Linked DNA regions of Gloeobacter violaceus PCC 7421. The protein of the gene in region 1 interacts with the protein of each later gene in a pairwise test. Links are inferred from orthologs where the notes say so. Each region holds a gene or a part of one and is shown on either strand. Other genes may lie near its edges.

What was found. The genes of interacting proteins can lie anywhere in the genome.
Region 2: the proteins of sfsA (region 1) and GLL_RS20210 interact in binary tests that used the Escherichia coli proteins (3 or more experiments, as listed by UniProt). The link is inferred for Gloeobacter violaceus PCC 7421 from one-to-one orthologs.

Annotation. Positions count from the first base shown.
Region 1 is NC_005125.1:1,839,275-1,842,339, reverse strand. Bases 12-3,007 are described here. They hold sfsA (DNA/RNA nuclease SfsA), read left to right. Parts: upstream 12-1,152; coding sequence 1,153-1,863; downstream 1,864-3,007. Other genes in these bases: GLL_RS08970 (carboxypeptidase-like regulatory domain-containing protein), read left to right, coding at 1,931-3,007; GLL_RS08980 (hypothetical protein), read left to right, coding at 539-1,156; GLL_RS08985 (hypothetical protein), read left to right, coding at 336-533; GLL_RS08990 (hypothetical protein), read right to left, coding at 104-280. In the rest of the region: more of GLL_RS08970, read left to right, coding at 3,008-3,065. UniProt on the Escherichia coli protein: Binds to DNA non-specifically. Could be a regulatory factor involved in maltose metabolism.
Region 2 is NC_005125.1:4,116,226-4,119,149, forward strand. Bases 1-2,855 are described here. They hold GLL_RS20210 (glutamate-5-semialdehyde dehydrogenase), read right to left. Parts: upstream 2,131-2,855; coding sequence 871-2,130; downstream 1-870. Other genes in these bases: rpsC (30S ribosomal protein S3), read right to left, coding at 1-326; rplV (50S ribosomal protein L22), read right to left, coding at 329-679; GLL_RS20215 (hypothetical protein), read right to left, coding at 2,164-2,556; rpsL (30S ribosomal protein S12), read left to right, coding at 2,736-2,855. Also shown: more of rpsL, read left to right, coding at 2,856-2,924. UniProt on the Escherichia coli protein: Catalyzes the NADPH-dependent reduction of L-glutamate 5-phosphate into L-glutamate 5-semialdehyde and phosphate. The product spontaneously undergoes cyclization to form 1-pyrroline-5-carboxylate.

The sequences.
Region 1 (3,065 bases):
GCCACTCATTTGGACCCCCGGCTTCACGCCCTGTAGCTGCGGACTGGCCACCGGTACCGCGTGCAAATCTTCACCAGTCCTATGCCGACCCGGCAACATTCGCTCAATTGTTGCGAGCCGACTCCATTTCGCGCTGCAGATGCTGGCCGGTGGTCGGCAGCATTGCAGGCGGGTGCGCGGACGGACGGCTGGTGCACGTCAGTACGTAAGCCTGTACCTTTTCGATGTCGAGGCGCAATTCGAGCAGACGCTGATGGTACTTTTCTGTACTTTTAGTCATTGTCTGAAAACCTATGCTAGGAGGAGAGCCAGGCAAATACCCTGTTAACTTATTGATGAATGCCATTGAACATGATAGCCGGAAGGGCGTGACTGATTTGAGAAGACTTGCACCGGTCGGGGTACGCGTCACCACCCATAGCGGCCTGGCCGATCGCGAACAGTGGACTTGGGAGATTGTAGAGGCAAAGTTGTATCAGATTTTGTTCGTAGTGGTCAGTTTGTTGCCGGACAATCTGGCTGGTGGCGGATAGGGCCCATGGAAAATTTTGCCGCCGATCGCCGCATATTCGCCGATTTGCTCAGCTTCAAGCCCAATCGCCACACGTTGGGCGGGGCGAGCTATCTCATCGTTGCTACCCCCGACAACGGCCTGCGGGGCAACTGGCTGATCGATTGTCCCGCCTTTGTCGAAGAGAATTGCACCTTGATTGAAGGGGTTGGGGGAATCGGGGCGATTTTTCTGACCCACCGGGGGGCCATGGGCCAGGTGGAGGAGTTCTGCCGTCATTTTCGGGCGGCCGTGCGCATCCACGAACAGGAGGCTTATCTGGTCAAAGCCCGCGAGGTCGAAGTGCGCGCCTTTGACGGCGACTGCGAACTGGACGCGGGACTGTCGGCCCTTTGGACACCCGGTCACTCGCCGGGGTCCAGTTGCCTGCTTTGGCAGGCACACGGTGGAGTGCTCTTCAGCGGCCGGCATCTGCTGCCGACGAGCGACGGGGGGGCCATGCCCGTGCGGGTGGGCCGTACCTTTCATTGGCCACGGCAACTGGCGAGCGTCGAGCGGCTGGGTGCCTACTCCTACCGCCATATCTGTCCCGGGGCGGCCACGGGATTGTTGCGTTCCCGGCGCACCATCGTCGTCGAACCATGAGTGTGCTTTTTGAGTACCCGCCCCTGGTACGGGGGATCCTGCGCCGTCGCTACAAGCGATTTTTTGCCGAGGTTGAACTGGAGGACGGGCAACTGGTCACCGCCCACTGCCCGAACACCGGTCCGATGCGGGCCATCAGCACCCTCGGAAGTCCGGTATATCTGTCGCGCTCACCGGATCCGGCCCGCAAGCTCGCCTACACCTGGGAGATGATCGACCTAGACGGCACCTGGGTCGGGGTGAATACGGCCCTTCCCAACCGCATCGTCTACCGGGCTCTGGTGGAGCGGGTGATTGCCGAGGTGGGCACTTACCGGACCATTCGCCGCGAAGTGCCTTACGGTAGTGAAAACAGCCGCATCGATTTTTTGCTCACCGGCGAGGGGGAGCCGCTGTACCTGGAGGTCAAGAGCACTACCCTCAACCAGGGCACCCTCGCCCTGTTTCCGGATACGGTCACCACCCGCGGCCAGAAACACCTGCGCGAACTGATCCGCCTTTGTGAGCACGGCACGCGGGCAGCGATGCTGTACTTCATCAACCGCGGTGACTGCACGGCCTTCAGCCCGGGCGATTCCCTCGATCCGCTTTATGGACAACTGCTGCGTGCCGGTATCGAGCGCGGTCTGCTGGTCTTGCCCTGCCGCTTCGAGATCACCCCCCAATCGGTGCGCTACCTGGGTACGGCCTCGATTCTGCTTGCCTGAGGGAAGCCGGATAGCAGGGGGGTAAGTTACCATCGGTGCCAGTCTTTGCGATTCATCGGGGCTTTCTATGCGCCTTCTCCCTCAGTGGCTCTGGCTCGCGATGCTCACTGCCGCTCTTCCGGCCTGGGGCGCTCCCGAGGACCAGTCATCGGCCCCTTTCAAGCCCACCACTACCCCGGCCCGCCCGGCTCCCGCCGGAGCGATCCAGCTTCAGCCTCCCTTCAAGCCGATGCAGACGCCGTCGGTATCCCCGTCAAAGCCCGCCGCCACCCCGAGCCCACCCGTACCGACTGCGGCCAAATCCGGGACTCGCCAGACCCAACCCTTGCCCGGTCCGGCCAAACCCGGTCCCATCCAGGACCAACCGCTTGCCGCCCCGGCACTCGCCCTGCCGCAACCCGGCAAATCCCCCACCATCCCCACATTTTCCAGGCCGGCCTCCACAGCCAAGCCGGCTTTGGCTCCGGCTAAACCCGCCGCTACGACCCCACAATCGTCACCTGCCGGCATAGCGCCAGGAGCGGCTGCCAAGCCTTCCCCCGCAATGCTCAAAGCCGAACCGAAACCCGTCGCTGTCCCGGCGCCAAAAACTTTGATCCCGGCCAAACCGGCCGTGCAGAGCGCACCAAAACCTGATCCGGGGGCGCCCAACCCGACATTCGTGATCCCCCCCCGCGCTGCCGCCCCGGTACCCACCCAGGCCACGCTGCTCGGGCAAATCCGCAACGAGCAGGGTGACCCAATCGCCGAGGCGACGGTGAGCCTCGGTAAGCACTCCGCCCGCACCGACGCCAGCGGCAGCTATCTCATCGAAAAACTTACCCCCGGCCGCTGGGAGGTCAAGATTCAGCACCCGCTCTACACCGAGAAACAGACGCGCATCTGGCTGGTGGAGGGTCTCAAGACCACCCTCTCCCTTGCGCTGCCCCGCTCGGTCGCCAGGCAGGAACCCACCCGAGTGGGCCTGCTCGGGGTCGGCTCGCTGCCCGTCACCGATACGCTCGCTCAGCGGCTTGCCGAGGAGTTGGTGCGCACGGGTGCTTTTCCGAAGGTGGGGCCGCTCACGTTTCTCAAGCGCGACGAGGTGATGCCTATCGTGCGCAAGATCGACCGACCGCTCCACGAGATCCTCGATCGCGATCGGCCCGACACGGCCCTGGTCAAAGCATTTTTTGAGTACGCCGGGGTGACGGCCCTGGCCA
Region 2 (2,924 bases), 2.3 Mb from region 1 along the record:
CGCTGGACCTCGACGACATTGATGCGGATCTGGCGGCGGCCGATCAGCTTTTCGAGATTGGCCTTCAGTTCGTCGATGCCCGCGCCGCCGCGGCCGACCACCACGCCCGGCCGGGCGGTGCGGATGGTGATCTCCACCTGATCGGCCTTGCGCTCGATGTCGACATCGGCGATGCCGCCGCTCGCCAGTTTCTTGACGATATAGGCGCGAATTTTGTGGTCTTCGGCCAACAGTGCGGGGTACTCGCCCGCCTTGGCGAACCAGCGCGAGCGGTGGTCACGGATAATGCCCAGACGCAGGCCGATCGGATGTACTTTCTGTCCCATGGTTATTCGACCTCGCTGGTGGAGCGCACGGCGACGGTGATGTGGCTGGTGCGCTTGCGGACGGGGCGGGCACGGCCTCGATCGCCGGCGCGAAAGCGCTTGAGTACCGGACCGCCGTCGGCGAAGGCGGTGCTCACCACCAAAGCGCGCCGATCGAGGCTGAAATTGTGCTCGGCGTTGGCCGCCGCCGACTCGAGCACTTTTTTGATGGGCTCGGTGGCGGCGTGGGGCATGAACTGGAGGATGATCAGCGCGTCCTGATAGGAGCGCCCCCGGATCTGATCGAGGATCCGGCGCACCTTGAAAGGCGACATGCGAATGAAGCGAGCGACGGCTTTGACTTCGTCGGCCATGGTTTGGGTACACCTTAGGGATCTGAACAGAGCGGACCGCCGACAGGCATGTCCCATACCCGTCAGGCTCGTCCCATAACGAACAGCAAAATCAGGCAAAGGGACTTAGGAAGCAAGCCTCCCAGTATCCACCCGGCTGCCGCAAGGCAACAGATATCGAGTGTAAGGCAAAAGGTGGCGAGTGTCCAGCCTCAGGGCCGGATCTGGCCGGAACCGCTCACAACATATTTGGTGGTGGTCAGTTCCACGAGGCCCACCGGCCCGCGCGCGTGCAACTTTTGGGTAGAAATGCCAATCTCGGCCCCGAAGCCGAATTCGCCGCCGTCGGTAAAACGGGTCGAGGCGTTGACGTAGACCGCCGCCGCGTCGATAGCGGCGGTGAAGCGACGGGCTTCCTCGTAGTTGGCGGTGACGATCGCTTCTGAGTGGCGGGTGCCGTAGTGGTTGATCCAGTCGATCGCTTCACGGGTCGAATCGACCACTTTGATGGCGATGATTTTGTCGAGGTACTCCTTGCCCCAGTCTTCTTCACCGGCACTTTTGACCTTCGGGTCGAAGGCAACGGTGCGCGGGCAGCCGCGCACTTCAATACCGTGGGCGTGCAGATCCTCCAGCAGCGGGGCCAAATGCGTCACCACCGTGTCTCGGTGCACCAGCAGCTTCTCGGCGGCGTTGCAGACCGAGGGGCGCTGGACCTTGGCGTTGATGACGATGCGGCGGGCCATCTCCAGATCGGCGGAGGCGGCGACGTAGATGTGGCAGTTGCCCACCCCCGTCTCCAGCACCGGCACAGTCGCGTTGCGCACGACAAAGTCGATGAGCGAGTGCCCTCCCCGGGGGATCACCAGGGCCAGATACGGATTAAGGCGAATCAGCGCCTCGACCACCGCCCGCTCGCCGGGCAGCTGCTCGATGCAGCCTTCCGGAATGCCCTGTTCGTAGGCGGCGGCTTTGAGGACAGAACTGATGGCCTGGTTGGAATTTTCGGCTTCTTTGCCGCCTTTCAAGAGCACTCCATTGCCGGACTTGAGGCACAGGCCGATGGCGTCGGCGGTAACATTGGGGCGTGCCTCGTAGATGATCCCGATGAGGCCCAGCGGCACCCGCACCCGCACGATTTCCAGGCCCTCGGGGTGCCGCCAGCCGCCCACGATTTCACCCACCGGATCTTTGAGTGCGGCGATTTGCTCCAAAGAAAGCGCCATACCTTCGAGGCGCTGGGGAGTCAGCTTCAGCCGGTCGAGCAACGTCTCAGAAAGGCCCATCTGGCGACCGAATTCGAGATCCGTCGTGTTCGATTCGAGGATTTCGCTGTGGGCGGTGCGCAGCGAACGGGCCATGGCGCGTAGCGCCTTGTTTTTGATTCCTGAAGGCACTTGAGCAAGCGCCATCGTCGAGCGCTGTGCCCGCTGCGCCGTGACTTTGAGGGTTTCGTAAAGCGAAGATTCCACCTGCAAAGGTTTCCGCAAGAACTGTAGTGATCTCTAGGGTCTAGAACGGCGGGCCAGCCAGAAGATCAGCACGATCAGCGTCAACACCACCGTAATCGCAAGCGCTCCAAAGCCCGAACGCGACTGGAGCACCAGGGGCAGCCAGACTGGAGGGATCAAAGCCAGGGCAACCAGAATAAAGGGGAAGTAGTTGTCCGTCAAAGAACGGTTTTGATCGCGCCAGTTTCCCCCGATCCACTGCCAAGCTTTTTTGTAGGGGTAGCTGGTCGAAAGCTGTTCAAGCACCAACCCATCCGGCGAGAGGCCGAATATCTGGCTGCAACGGTCACAGCCAAACGCTTCGGTGAGGACAATGGCCTGCAGCCTCCCCCGTTTGCAGCGCGGACACGGATACTCCACCTGGAGATCGATTTTTTCTGGCTTCACGGGTGCGACCCAGAACCTATGCCCTTGAGTACCGCAATCTTAGGTCACACCTCAGGCAGTGGCAAGGCAACGCACCGGCGGCGGCGGACCGCTCCTGGGGCACGCCGTGCAACAATTCTTAGTTGACGAAGGGTTCTTTCGCTGGCTATATTAAGTCTTCGTTGACTTTAACCGAAATCATGCCCACGATCGCCCAGCTCATTCGCCGTGAGCGCGGGATTGCCCAGCGCAAAACCAAGTCGCCAGCCCTCAAGGCCTGCCCCCAGCGGCGCGGGGTGTGCACGCGCGTGTACACCACCACGCCCAAGAAGCCCAACTCGGCCCTGCGCAAGGTAGCCCGCGTCCGCCTGACCAGCGGCTTTGAAGTG